DNA from 2 places in the Paenibacillus sp. FSL R10-2199 genome. Region 2 is predicted to be linked to the other one. Evidence: riboswitches for the same ligand, from Rfam matches in the RefSeq annotation. Region 2 holds a riboswitch; the other holds the start of a gene.
The links. A riboswitch is a leader RNA that binds a small molecule or an ion and turns the genes downstream of it on or off. The one in region 2 is predicted to bind cyclic di-AMP.
Positions count from the first base shown of each region.

Region 1: another riboswitch for cyclic di-AMP. It lies ahead of NYE33_RS22750 (alpha/beta fold hydrolase); the one in region 2 lies ahead of NYE33_RS14895 (alpha/beta fold hydrolase).

Region 1 covers NZ_JBBOBO010000001.1:5,182,111-5,189,417, forward strand. The annotation lists gene NYE33_RS22725 (TetR/AcrR family transcriptional regulator) at 1-555, shown strand, start outside; gene NYE33_RS22730 (hypothetical protein) at 603-791, opposite strand; gene NYE33_RS22735 (RCC1 domain-containing protein) at 906-1,757, opposite strand; gene NYE33_RS22740 (MATE family efflux transporter) at 1,851-3,203, opposite strand; gene NYE33_RS22745 (MarR family winged helix-turn-helix transcriptional regulator) at 3,443-4,129, opposite strand; gene NYE33_RS22750 (alpha/beta fold hydrolase) at 4,243-5,052, opposite strand; cyclic di-AMP (ydaO/yuaA leader) riboswitch at 5,060-5,192, opposite strand; gene NYE33_RS22755 (ABC transporter substrate-binding protein) at 5,373-6,683, opposite strand; gene NYE33_RS22760 (carbohydrate ABC transporter permease) at 6,750-7,307, opposite strand, start outside.
Region 2 covers NZ_JBBOBO010000001.1:3,437,242-3,444,548, forward strand. The annotation lists gene NYE33_RS14865 (Na+/H+ antiporter subunit A) at 1-1,512, shown strand, start outside; gene NYE33_RS14870 (Na(+)/H(+) antiporter subunit C) at 1,500-1,832, shown strand; gene NYE33_RS14875 (Na+/H+ antiporter subunit D) at 1,829-3,304, shown strand; gene NYE33_RS14880 (Na+/H+ antiporter subunit E) at 3,310-3,792, shown strand; gene NYE33_RS14885 (Na(+)/H(+) antiporter subunit F1) at 3,792-4,085, shown strand; partial or broken gene mnhG (monovalent cation/H(+) antiporter subunit G) at 4,075-4,404, shown strand; cyclic di-AMP (ydaO/yuaA leader) riboswitch at 4,378-4,534, shown strand; gene NYE33_RS14895 (alpha/beta fold hydrolase) at 4,542-4,901, shown strand; gene NYE33_RS14900 (MerR family transcriptional regulator) at 5,187-5,588, shown strand; gene NYE33_RS14905 (response regulator) at 5,751-6,758, opposite strand.

The DNA.
Region 1 (7,307 bases), 1.7 Mb from region 2:
AAAGAACATATCCTAACTGTCGCCTCCGACTTATTTAATAAACAGGGAATCCGGGCTACCGGTGTAGACCAGGTTGTCTCTGAATCGAACATAGCCAAAATGACGCTCTACAATCATTTCCGTTCCAAGGATGAGCTTGTCCTTGCTTATCTCATGAAGTACGATGACGAGTGGAGAAAACGGTTCGAAGACTCAGTCAACAAGAGCGCAAAAACGCCCAGAGACAAATTACTGGCTGTATTCGATATGCTCGGAGAATGGTTCGGGGAGCCGGAATTTAATGGCTGCGTGTACATTAAGACGGCAGCGGAATTCATGGATCACTCCCATCCTTACTATGAAGCAGCCCGTAATTACAAAGCTTTTATGAAAAAATACATCGATTCTGTTCTTAATGAATGTCCGTCTGTGAATCGCGAAGCCTTATCCAGCGGTCTGTCTCTGTTAGTGGAAGGCGCGATTACTGCAGCCATGCTGCAGACCGATCCCAAGCCTGCGGAGCATGCCCGGGAAACCGCCAGGGTGATCATTGATTATTATCTGCAAAGCAAATAATGAGTAAGCCGGTCCCGAAAGGGACCGGCTTCATTTAACTTTTTAAGTTAATCCCGTTTGTTCTCTACAGATTTCATACGGTTCTGATCGTCAGGCACACGGTCAACACTAAATTCCTGGCCGGCTTCTGCCTCGCCATGGGCGCTGACACTCCGGGCAAAATTGGTGAACTGCTTTTTGTGCTCATCTTGCTCGTGCTTTAGACGAAGAAGCTCCTTCGGATCCTGATTTGTCATTGTCTTAACCTCCCGGGAAATTCAAAATGCCGCGATTTACGATCATCTTTTATCAACTTTTCCATTGATTACAATGCCCTTATTCGTATGATTTATTCGTATTTCATCCTGCTCTCAATAGTCCTCCAGCTGTCCGAAAGGCCAACTGCTCACCTCGCATTGACCATATGTATCATCACCCGCAGCTATCACCGTGCCATCTGACTTAAGGCCAACGCTATGAGCGCAGCCTGCCGCAACCGCCACGATATCGCGCCAGTCACTTATATTGCATTCGCCGTGTTTATTCCAGCCTTGAGCTTCCACTGTACCGTCTGCCTTAAGACAGATGGTGTGATGACTGCCAGCCGCTATCGCAACGATATCATGCCAGCCGCTTACCTCGCATTGACCTTCATGATTCCGGCCTGCAGCCACCACCGTGCCATCTGCTCTAAGGCCGGCGGTATGAAGATAACCTGCCCCTATCGCCACGATATCGCGCCAGCTGCTAACATTGGATTGGCCATACCGGTTATTCCCCGTAATTGTCACCGTGCCGTCCCGTTTCAGTCCGGCGGTATGCCAGTCGCCAGCTGCAACCGCTATAATATCACGCCAGCTGTGTACATCGCATTGACCTTCATTATTCCGGCCAACGGCCACTACCGTGCCATCCGATTGAATGCCAACCGAACGGCGCCAACCCGCAGCAACCGCCACGATACCCTGCCAGCCGCTTACCTCGCATTGATTATGCATATTCCAGCCCACAGCGGCCACCGTACCGTCCGGTCTGAGTCCGAGGGTATGTGAATTCCCTGTATGGGCATTAGCTGCAGCAATTGCCACCATATCCTGCCAGCCGCTTACGTCACATTGACCATATTTATTGTCGCCCGCTGCCATTACTGCCCCATCCGGCCTAAGCAGGACAGTATGACGGTACCCAGCTGCTATGGAAGGCACACGTTCCAACACATTCATGAATCTCGCTCCTTCATTGAAGACTTCGGTATTATTGCGGCTCCCTCTAGAGTATCTATCCTTGGCTGTCTTATCAAGAGCCGAATCCAGATCCTACTGTGCTAAACTCACCAAGTCCGGCTGTAATTTGTTCCGCAGAACATACAGCATGATGGCCCCGACCAGGAACGCCACGACATCGGAAATGACCAGCGACCAGACCACCCCATGGAATCCGTTCATGCGGTTGGCAATGTAGAGCACAGGAATCAGAGTAATTCCTTGAATAACTGACATAATGAAGGCGGCGGTCCCTTGTGCTGTTGCCTGGAAGATCCCCGTGAATAGCGTCGTCATACCTGTAATGAACAAGGACAAGAACGTGACATGCAGAATGTAGCTGCCCATTTCAATTAATTGCGGATCATTGGTGAATAGACCAATTAAGTGGTCAGAGACCAGGTAGACGATAACGCCGAACAAGATGGCTAACGCCAGAATTGTTTTAATGGTGAATTGAATGGTATGCTTCATGCGCAATCGGTTCGCTGCAAAAGAGAACGCAATAAGCGGCACGACGCCCTCACTTAAGCCCATCAGGATTAACTCGGGAAATTGCAGCAATCGTGAGGAAATTCCGAAGCCCGCAATAGCCTGCTCCCCATACTCAACCAGAAAACGGTTAAAGATAAGCGACATGGCACCCATGAAGAGACTCATTACAAAGACGGGAACTCCGATTTTGAATACATTTCTTAGAATGACCTTAGTGGCCTTGAATTGTTTCAGTGAGACTGTTAAGAATCGACTCTTAAATCCTATATGATAGGCGTAATAAGCACTCGCAACCATGTTAGAAATGACCGTGGCAGACGCAACACCGATTACATCCCAGTGGAAGACGAAGATGACCAGCGCATCGAGAATTATATTCACGGCCACACTAAGCAGCATACCAATCATAGATGTTATCGCGGCTCCCTCCGAGCGGACAATACTCTCCAATGTGAAGAATAATACAACGAAGGGTGAGCCAATAAGCATAATGGTGACGTAGTCCTTGGTAAATCCGAAGGAGTCAGGCGTTGCCCCGAGGCCATGTACGATAGAATTAATGAGCGGCAGGCCGACGGCCATCGCGATAAGACCGAGAACCAGGCTGCTGTAAAAGGCGAATGCAGACACATGCTTAACATCAGCCGTATTTTTCTCTCCCAGCAAACGGGAAATGAAGGCGCTGCTGCCGACACCAATCAGGTTACCCAGCGCCATAATGACCGCGAATAACGGTAAGGTTAAGGCAAGTGCGGTTAACATGGCAGTGTTATTTAACGTTCCAATGAAAAATGCATTCAGGATGGAATAGATGACACTCATTGACGTTCCAAGCATCATTGGTATTGCGAAGTGCGCTACGGCTTTTGCAACCGGTGCTTTTTCAAAGTAATGGAGGTTTTCTGTATCCATGCGGTTCACCACTTTCTTCCTGTATGTTAGTCTCTATATTAGTTAGAATTCTAACTATAAATTGATTGCGAACTTTGTGCCGCACCAAACAAACCCGTAACAAATGACAATACGGGTCTCGTGAGCGGGTGTTGACTAATCGTCAGTTTCAGACTGTATTTGGTAAAATCTTTATTGCGCTGCCTTTGCCTTCAGTTCTTCGGGAAAGACAGCGCTGCTGCTAATAGGAAATGCTTTACTTACTTGTCATCCGAATCACTGGAGTTGTCCTTCGAGCCGTCTCTACCATCTCTGGAAGGCCAGCCGAAGCCGTTCATGCCGCCGCCTTGACCTTCCCGGCCAAATCCGGGGAATCTTCCGCTAAAGCGTCCGTCATCCATATTTCCCCACATTCTGCTCATTTGTCCGCGCATAGCCATCAGCTTGTCGAATTCCGCTGATCCTATGCGCTCCTTAGCGGCCTCCATCCACATAGCCATTACATCACGGTCTGCATCTGTTCCTAGTTCTTCTTCTAAGGCTGTAATGACGCGGACCAGGTATTCACCGAAGGCTGCCTGTTCTTCTGGAGACAGGACTGAAAATATGCTGCCGCCCTCAACCTCCTGGCCCTCTTCCTCCCGCCCTTTCGCCGTCAGATAAATCAGCATGATGCGTTTATCTGTCTCGGAAGGCTGACGGGTGATATATTCGGCCTTCTCCAGTTTGGCCAGCAATTCATTGAGCGAGGATACACGAATGTCCAGCATATAGGATAAATCCTTCGTGCTGATTCCGTCCTTCATCCGGAGAAACGCCATGATCCTGCCTTGTCCCCGTGACGTATCTGCCATAGGGCCAACAGCGGCGTGGTTCTTCAGATGCTGTCTCTGCAACAGCCATTGCAGCTTGGCGAGCTTGTCGTACAATTCAGCATTCATATTCATTATGAATCCTCCCAGGGATATATTTACGGTACCTGTCAATCAATGTAACGGTACCTGTTGAATTTATTATAACGGTACCTGTTATACTTGTCAAAGATTTTCTACAGGTGCCGTTAATAAATTTTCCGCTGGAAGCATTGCTGGTCTTTCAGGTAATCAAGCAGTAGCCGGTTGAAGTGCTGCGGCTGACATAAATGGCTGGGATACATGGCATCTTCCAGTATTGCCAGCGTGGCGAGCGGATATTTGGCCGCTGTTTGTCTCACCTGCTCCAGAACCCGCTCATTCTGATTGCCTGATACACAAAGAACGGGAACCTGCAGCCTTAGTGCAAACCCGTAGCTGTCCGTATGTCTTAGTGCCAGACGCTGTTTAATCAATTCTGTTGTCCGTTCATGGACAAGCTCTCTTCTCAGAATATGATACGCAGACAGCCATTTGTTATATGTAATGCGCAAAGAACGGATGAACATTTCAGCCGGAAGATAATGGGCGGCCCATGCGCAGATTTGAAAGAGCTCCAGCACTTTGCTGCCTTTGGACGTACAATCTCCTAGGATGTAATTGTCCACCAACACCAGATTAATTACCCGTTCAGGATTCAGATAGGCGAATTTCTGGGCAAGCACAGCACCGCTGGAACAAGCTACGATGACGGCCCGTTCTACGGACAGTCCATCCAATAATCCCTTCAGATCTTCACACTGCGTGTCTACAATCCGGCTGATCTCCACATCCATTTTACCGGATTGCCCATTCCCTCTTAGGTCAAACAAGATCACTTTCGCCCGCTTGCTGAAATACTCCGCCTGAGGCTCGAACAGATGATGTGAAGTCGAATAATCATGAATAAAAACAATGGGCAGACCACTGCCCGACACCTCGTAATAGAGGGTAGTTCCATTGACGTCAATATACGGCATTACCTGTGCATCCTCTCATGTCGCTTACGGAGTTAGCTGCCGGATTCGGGCTTGAAGAGTAGCCCTACTCGATTCCTCGAGATTCACCCCAGAAAACTTGGTTTCCCCGCTTCCATTACGGAACTCAGCGATTACATATATTTTTGCGGATATAGATTAACAGAAACTTCAGTATAGCCCATATTCGTCTATGAATGAATAGCTTAGGTGAATTTGCCCAACACGCGCAGAAACCAGCCGCAGTGAACCCAAAAAGCAGAGCAGCGATTCTCCCGTTACCGGAGACTCACTGCTCTGCTTGCTTTAAACATCATCTATAATCAGCGGTTCAGGATGTCATCCACCTCTTTGGCGAGCGTGTCCAGGCTGTCCTGAATTGGCAGGTTCTCCAGCCAGATATCGTTGATGCGTGTGCCCATCAGATCTTCAATCTCATGGTACGTACCGGTCATCGGACGCATTTTGCTGAATTCCAGCTCTTCGGAAGCGACCTTGTAGCCAGGGAAAGCAGCTATGGTCTCTTTCATCAAGTCTGTGTCCAGGGAAGTAAGACGGGTCGGAAGATATCCGGTATTGGCAGAAGCATACGCCGCCTGCTCGGTATCCGACAGCCATTTCATGAATTCGAAAGCGGCCGCCTTCTCATTATCCGTTCCCGTATTCGCCAGATACGTATTCGATCCGCCGACCGGGACGCCCCGTTTGCCGTCTTCTCCGGCAGGAATCATGGATACGCCGAGATCAATTCCACTCTCTGCGGCCATGCCGGCGAACGTTTTGTAGCCGCCGACACTGGAGAAGATCAGCGCAGTGGCCGGATTGGCAATGGAGGCATAGTAGGCATCCTTGTCCGTGACCCCGAGCACTTTGATCAGACCCTTGGATTCCAGATCTTCAATGAAGGAGATCAGCTTCACTGCACCTTCGCTGTTGATGTTGGATTTCGTCTCATCCTCATTGACCACATTGGTATCCGAGTACGAATGCAGCAGTGCCTCCATCACCCAGAAGTCATAGTTGAACAGGTACATCGGCGGCTGGCCGGTAGCATCATATGCGGTCTGCAGATAGGCCTCCAGTTCGGCAAAGGTCGCCGGACCGTTCGGATCCAGTCCCTCTTTAGCGGCGAGCGTCTTGTTTACATACATTACGGGAACACTCCGCATATGCGGAAAGGCATACAGATCCTCGCCCAGATACAGGTTGCCGAGGTCGCCGATTTTGAAATCCGAGGTGTCGAATTTGTCCGTTTCCATGAACGGTTCCAGATTGGCAATAATGTCACTGTCGGCAAAGCCCTTAGTCATTGCCACTTCATCAATAAAAACATTCGGCAGCGTACCCGCTATGGCTGCGGCGTTGATCTTCTGCTGCATTTCCCAGTAATCGCCTTGATATTCAGCATTCACATGGATATTCAGCTCGGCTCCCTTGGTCTCGTTGAACTGGTCCACCAGATTCTGATTTACATCTTCCACGGCGGAGGTCCAGAAGTTCAACTCGGTAACGGAATCCCCTTTCTCATAGGCCGCTACACTGGATTCGGCTTCGGTGGTGGCACAGCCTGCAAGAACGGCGGTCAGTGCAACAGTGGCGAGCAGCGGAGTTACTCTTTTTCCCCATACCTTCATTATTCGTTTCTCCTCCATGAACTGCTGTATTTGGTATTCAACATGCAAGGCCGCAGGGTATTCCCGCTACTTCACTCCCATGTAGGTGAACGCTTTGATAATCTGCTTGCGTGCAATCAGGAAGACCAGCAGAATCGGCACGATCAGCATCATATTCCCGGCCATCACGATCTGCGGGCTGAGCCCCTCCACATCCTGAAGCTTCTGAATTCCAAGCGGCAAGGTCCGGACAGCATCCGTTGTGGTCCATACGAGCGGGAAAAAGTAACTGTTCCACGTCCCGATGAACGTCAGCAGCGCGAGTGTGGACAAGGTGGGCACAGCGGCAGGCATCATGATCGTGTATATGATTTTAAATTCACTGGCATTATCCAGACGGGCTGCCTCCAGCTGGGAATCCGGCACCTGCATGAAGGTCTGCCGCAGCATGAAGATGGCCGTACCGCTGGCAATGAAGGGCACGATGAGCGATACATAAGTGTTCAGCAGTCCGGACTTCGCAAACATCACGAAGATTGGCAGAAAGATCAGCTGGCCCGGAATCATCATGGTGGCGAGCACGATGCCGAACAGCGCGTTTTTACCCTTGAATTGATATCTTGCGAATGCATAGGCTGCCGGCAC
Region 2 (7,307 bases):
AAGACCTTCCGCGGCAAGCTGAGGGAAGACAAACTGGATAAAATTCCGCATGAAGCTCCACTGGGTCTCTTGCTGTCACCGGTGATTCTAATTTCACTTGCTGTAGTGTTTGCATTCTTCCCTGACCTGGTCTCTGCTACGCTGATTGAACCGGCAATGTCTTCCATCCATACGGGGATACTCGCACCGGAAGAAGCTTTTGAAGTTTCTATTCATTTCTGGCATGGCTGGACACCGGAAATCTTCATGACCCTCGGCGTTATAGCCGCAGGTACACTGTTATTTAGAATCTATACCCGGCTGCGGGTACTGGACCGCGAAGCAAGCGGACGCAATACGCTGAACCGTATGTATGACTTCTCGCTAAGACTGCTGGAGAATGGTTCAAGACGTTTGACTGATGCCTATATGACTGGTTCCAATCGCCATTACCTGCTCTATATTTTCAGCTTTTTCATCATTTCGTTACTCACAGTTCTGCTGCTGCAGTCAGGCATAAGCTTTGGCATGGATCAGTATGCCTCATTGTCTTTTTATGAAACGGCTGTTGTAGCAGCAATGCTGTTGGCTGCCTTTGCTGTTCCATTTGCCAAGTCACGTGTTAACGCGATTCTTTTCACCGGTGGTGTAGGGTACATGGTGACGCTGCTCTTCGTTCTTTTCCGGGCACCGGATCTTGCACTCACCCAAATGATTATAGAGACCGTATCGGTCATTCTGTTCCTTCTTTGTTTCCGGTATTTACCTAAGCTGAAGAAGCAGAGAGAGCCGCTGCGCTTTAAGCTGCCCAATCTGATCATAGCGCTTGGAGCCGGCATTACAATGACGTTGATCGCTCTGGCGGCTATGGGTACCAGTCCTTTTGAACCTATCTCCGAGTTTTTCCTGAAAGAAAGCTATAACCTGGCTGGCGGCAAGAATGTTGTTAACGTCATCCTGGTAGATTTCCGCGGGTTCGATACCTTGTTTGAAATCATGGTGCTTGGCATCGCCTCACTGGCCATTTATGGTCTGATTCATTTGAGAATGGAAGAGGAGTTGCCGCCGCTCCAACCCGCCAAGAATGAAAAATTACCGCTGCGCAGCAATGACGTGATTCTGCAGACAATGTCCAAGGGGATTGTCCTCATTATTCTGATATTCTCCCTGTATCTGTTCTTTGCCGGACATAATCATCCGGGGGGAGGCTTTATCGGGGCTTTGATGACTTCTGCTGCGCTGATCCTCATTACAATCGCATTTGGAATGGATCAGGTACGTAAGGTGTTACCTGTGAATTACCGGCTGCTTACAGCTTCCGGACTCCTGCTGGCTATTCTAACAGCGTCAGGCTCATTCCTGTTTGACGCTCCTTTTCTAAGTCATGCTTTCGGCCATTTTCATCTGCCAGTGCTTGGCGATACGGAGCTGGCGACTGCCGTCCTGTTTGACCTTGGCGTATACCTGGCCGTGGTCGGTGTAACGATGAACATCATTTTATCGATCGGAGGGGAAAAGAAATGGAACTCCTAATGGCGGTTGCGGTCGGCATTCTCTTCACGATCGGTGTGTACCTGATTCTGTCCAAAAGCCTGCTGCGCATTGTGCTGGGAACCTCCCTGCTGACGCATGGTGTCCATCTGCTGCTGCTCACAATGGCCGGGCTCAAAAAGGGTGCAGCCCCTGTGCTGGGCAAAGCGGATACTTATGTTGATCCGCTGCCGCAGGCATTGATTCTAACCTCCATAGTTATCAGCTTTGGGGTTACAGCCTTCTACTTCGTACTCGCGTACCGGTCTTACCAGACGCTGGGTACTGACGAAATTGACAGCATTAAGGAGGACAACGAATGAGCAATCTATTGGTACTCCCGATTCTCATTCCGCTGACTACGGCTGTCATCCTGATTTTTCTCAAAGAGAAGATCCGGCTTCAGCGCGTGATTAGTGCGCTCAGCGGTCTGCTGAACATTCTGGTTGCAGTGCTGCTGGTTTCACGTGTCCACTCTGAGGGCATACAGACCTTGCAGATGGGGGGCTGGGCTCCTCCGTACGGGATTGTATTTGTAGGTGATATGTTTGCTGTATTGCTGGTAATGATGGCTTCGATCGTCAGCTTTGCGATTCTGTGCTACTCTTTCAGCAGTATTGGAGAGAAGCGGGAGCGGTTCTATTATTATACGTTCTTTCAGTTTTTGCTGGTCGGGGTATACGGCTCGTTTCTTACCGGAGATATTTTCAACCTGTTTGTCTTTTTTGAGGTCATGCTGATTTCTTCTTATGCGCTCATCTCACTCGGAGGGACCAAGCTTCAGCTAAGAGAAACATCGAAATATCTGCTCATCAATATCGTATCCTCGACACTGTTTGTAGCAGCGGTAGCTTATCTCTATGCAGCAGTAGGAACACTCAACATGGCACACCTGTCCCAGCGTATCGCTGAAGCGGGACAAGGCGGCGTGCTTAATGTGATTGCTGTTTTGTTCCTGATTGTATTTTCCCTAAAGGCAGGGCTGTTCCTGTTCTTCTGGCTTCCAGGGTCATACAGTGCGCCTCCGGCGGCTGTTAGAGCGTTGTTCGGTGCACTGCTGACCAAAGTGGGACTCTATGCAATCATCCGCACCTTCACGCTGCTGTTTGTTAACGATCCCGGCTTCACCCATGACTGGATTGCCTGGATGGCTGCTGCTACCATGATTCTGGGCAGCCTGGGGGCAGTAGCTTATAAGGATATCCCGAGGATTCTGAATTATAACATCATTATCAGCGTTGGATTTGTAGCCTTTGGACTCGCTGCAGGGACTGCAGATTCACTGAATGGGGCGGTCTTCTATCTGCTGCACGATATGCTGGCCAAGGGACTCATGTTTATTCTGGGCGGGATGATTATATCCGCAGCCGGAACTGACCGGCTAGGCAGTATGGGCGGGATGATTAAAAGGTATCCGTTCATCGGCTGGATGTTCTTTATCCTTGCTCTTGCCCTGACAGGTATTCCGCCGCTGAGCGGGTTTGCCGGCAAGATTCTGATCATCCGCGGAGCTCTGGCTGAGGGAATGCTGACGTTGTCCTTAATTGGACTAGGATCGAGCTTACTGGTGCTGTATTCCCTGATGAAGGTGTTCAGGCTGGCGTTCTGGGGAAATGAACCGGTGAATGAATTGCCTAGAGTGAACTTGAAGGCTGCATCGGCTATTGCCGCCGGACTCCTGCTGCTTGTGATTGCTATGGGGGTCGGTGCCGAGTCCGTCTATGCTTATGTATCGCAGGCAGGCGAGGTTTTGGCGTCACCTGCGCGGTACATTGAAGCCATAATGAAGGAGTAGAGAAGATGGCCCTACAATTCCTCTTAAATCTGTTGATTGCCTTTCTGTGGATGGCGATAAATAACGATGGCTCTGGCTCAAGCTTCATAGCGGGCTACGTCATCGGTATTATATTATTGCTGATTTTGACGAAATCCCTGGCCCGGACCCGGCCATTCTATCTCATACGTATATGGGCTATACTGAAGCTTCTGCTGATCTTTGCCCGTGAACTTACGGTCTCGAATTTCGTGGTCATCGGCCATATCATCCGTCCAAAGCTGGCTATACGTCCCGGTATCTTTGCTTATGAGACTGCCTTGACCTCGGCTTGGGAGGTTACGCTGTTATCGTGCCTGATCTGTCTGACGCCGGGAACCCTGACTCTTGATGTTTCGAAGGATGGCAGGACGCTGTACATTCATGCAATTGATATTAAAGATGCAGAGCTGCTTGTCGCGCAGATTAGAGGCACTTTCGAACAAGCGATTATGGAGGTGACCCGGTAATGATCCAAGTTATGCTAACCGTGGCAATGATCATTCTGGCGCTGGCGATGCTGGCATGCCTGTTCCGTCTCCTGAAAGGGCCAACCCGTTCAGACAGGGTTGCCGCGCTCGATACGATAGGCATTCATGTACTCGCAATGATCACTGTTTTCTGTATGCTGCTGGATACCCAGGATTTTCTTGAAGTTATTCTGGTTATCGGTATTCTGACGTTTATTGGAACAACGGCACTGGCCAGATATATTGAACGGGGAGCCGTTATAGAGGATGGAGGGAACCCGAATGACAGGTGAACTGATTAGCTCCATTCTTGTGGTGATGGGTGCAGTCTTCTGCGGCTTAAGTGCCTTCGGCTTGGTCCGGCTGCCTGATGTGTACCTGCGTTCACATGCGGCTACCAAAAGTGCAACCTTCGGGGTGCTGTGTCTGCTGACAGGAGGCTTCCTGTACTTTTGGTTTAAAGACGGAACGGTTAATATCAAGCTGCTGCTGGCGATTGTTTTTGTATTCATCACTTCACCGGTGGCAGGCCATTTAAATGGCCGGGCAGCCTACCGTTCCGGAGTTCCCTTATGGAAGGGAAGCATACAGGATGATCTGAAGGTCCTGGGGGAAGAAAGTCAGGAAACGTCTGCAAAATAATACTTCCAGGTTATATGGGGTGAATCTCGGGAAAAACGAGTAGGGCTACTTTCAGGCCCGAATCCGGCAGCTAACCCCGCAAGCGTTCATGAGAGGATGCACTGTTTATGCCGCATATTGAAGTGAATGGAACGTCGCTATATTACGAGATGTCGGGCAACGGTCTGCCCATTGTTTTTATTCATGATTATTCGACCTCCCATCATCTGTTTGAGCCGCAAGCGGATTATTTCAGCAAGCGTGCGAAAGTGATCGTATTTGATCTAAGAGGGAACGGGCAATCGGGGAAAATGGATGTGGAGATTAGCCGGATCGTAGACACACAATGTGAAGATTTGAAGCTGTTATTGGACGCTTTATCTGTAGAGAAGGCTGTGATCGTAGCTTGTTCCAGTGGTGCTGTGCTCGCCCAGCTCGACAGACCGCACGAAGGAAATTGCAGCAGAGTATGGTGCGGTCATTTATGACTTTGAATGGATCGGTTGTTCAAGGAACTGAACAGTGAGGGAAGGGTAACCTCAAGCCTCCGGCGAAACCGGCGGGTCCGGCGGGACTGCAATATCCAGTGGATCGGCCCACTTCTTCGTAAACGTGCATTTTCCCATAGCCGGATGTATCTACGGCCAACTGCCTTCGCAGGCAGTTGGCCGTTTTTGATGCGAAAAAACGCAAATAAGTAATTTCACACATTTATTTCGTGGAACACGAATACCATTAAAATATATAAGTCCACTAGAAAGAGGAGAGATGTTATGGTTCGCCATTACACGCAGCTGGAATTGATCACGATATCGAAATTACCTCCGACCACAGTGAAGAGATGGCTAGAGTATTTCTCTTATTTTGTAGCCGCGACCCGTCAGGGAGACCAGGTGCTTTACCCTTATGAAACTTTGAAACTACTGAAGCGGATCAGTGAACTGCGTGCAGAGCGTTACCATCTTAGTACCATTGTTCGTCTGCTGATTGAAGACGGCTTTCCGATGTATGGCAAAGAGGACAAGAAGGAGTTGCAACCTCCTCCGCCAATGGAGAAAATCAGCGCCGAGCCGAAGAAGCCGGACAGACAGCAGCTGCTTGTTGCTTCCCTGGCGGCGCTTGCCGATGAGCTTAACCGGATTGCGGATCATCTTAACCACTTGAAGGTGCAATAAATACATTCCGGCCCGAATTCAATGAGCGGCAGCTTCATGGTTTGAGCTTGTCCATTTTGCTTAGACTCAGCCACTGCCCCCGCGTAACCGAGGTATCGGGAGTAATGCCCAGATGCGCGGACATTAGACGTGATTTATGAGGTGGTGAAATCCGGTTGGAACTTAAGATACCGGATGATTATCAAGAGGAATCATGAACGATACTGTCGTGCCCCTGCCCGGTTCACTCTGGATAAGAAGACCCTGGCCATACCGCTGAACCAAGCGGCGGTTGGTATTCCTTAAGCCGATTCCCCCGGTGTTATGCCGGGTAAGGCTTAGGAGGTTCTCAATCTCGGCAGCCGGAATCCCTTTGCCATTATCTATAATCTGTACACAGGCGCCAGCTTCCGCCTGATATATGCGCACCACCAGTTCGCCGCCCTTCGCCCGGCTCAGCAATCCATGTCTTACTGCATTCTCAACGAGCGGCTGGATGGACAGCGGAGGAAGCTTGAAACGGAGAGCGGGCTGGATCTCCCACACCACAGTTAACCTGTCTCCAAAACGGACTTGCTCAATGAATAAATAGGATTTCACCAGGGAAATTTCATTCTCCAGATCCACCAGCTGATTCGTATTAATGAAATCAACGCTATACCGCAAGTAATCTGCAAATGCACCCGCTACATTACGCATCTGTTCCATATCAAATTCACTCAGGGCCATAATGGAGTTGATGGTGTTGAATAAGAAATGCGGTTTGATCTGGGCCTGCAAGTAGGCTGTTTCCATCCGCAGACTTTGGTCAATCGATTGTTTCAACGAAATCAATGCCTGCACTCTGTACTTCAGCTCTAATCTTTCAACAGGTTTGGTTACATAGTCATTGGCTCCATGTAAGAATTCTGTATATGACTCTTCTGAAATCGAATGGGTAATTAACAAGAGTATCGGCAGCTCCGTAATATCAAAATGTTGTCTGACCTGCTTGGTAAGCTCATGTCCTGACATTTGCGGCATTTTCACATCGGCAATTAACAAATCCCAGGAAGCAGAGCGGATCAGTTCAAGGGCTTCATGGGCACTGGAGACCGCAGTTAATCTGTAATTTTCTTCATAGAGAATATTAGCCAACACTTTCAGGTTCACCGGATCCTCGTCCACAATTAGAATATTGGGTCTTGCCATCTCATAGAGAGGCCCGGACGATCCTGCACGGACCACTTCAGCAGATCCTTTATCTTCGCTAATGTTGCGGCGTTGTTTAACCCTAGAGGCTTCAATAATAATCTCTCCTTGCTCCGTTATACTTAATTGCGTTATGCAGCAAATTAAATAGAATTTGGGATAATCTTTTTTCATCTGCATATACGTGTGAGAGTTTTGAAGAGATAGTTAACCGGGAAAATCAACATATAAATGCTATAAATGGAGAGGGTTGTCATATAAAACCGAAAGTCCTTCCAATAATGTTGCTTGCACATTCCTTTGGCGTAATGGTTGTTAGTGCAGCTACCTCACTCACATTTCCGTTTTTCTTCTGCTCGCTTTTTTCCCAAGGTTAGATGCCTCCCTCGAGCATAGTGTAAACGTCTTAACTGAACAATAAATGAACAAATTTTGTGGGCTTTGATGGCGAAGGCAAGGCTGTAACCAGTCTCGGGCGCAACCGGCTGGTGAAACGAAGCTGTAATTTTGAGTGGATAGGCGCAGTGTTCCTTACTTGAACAAGGATGG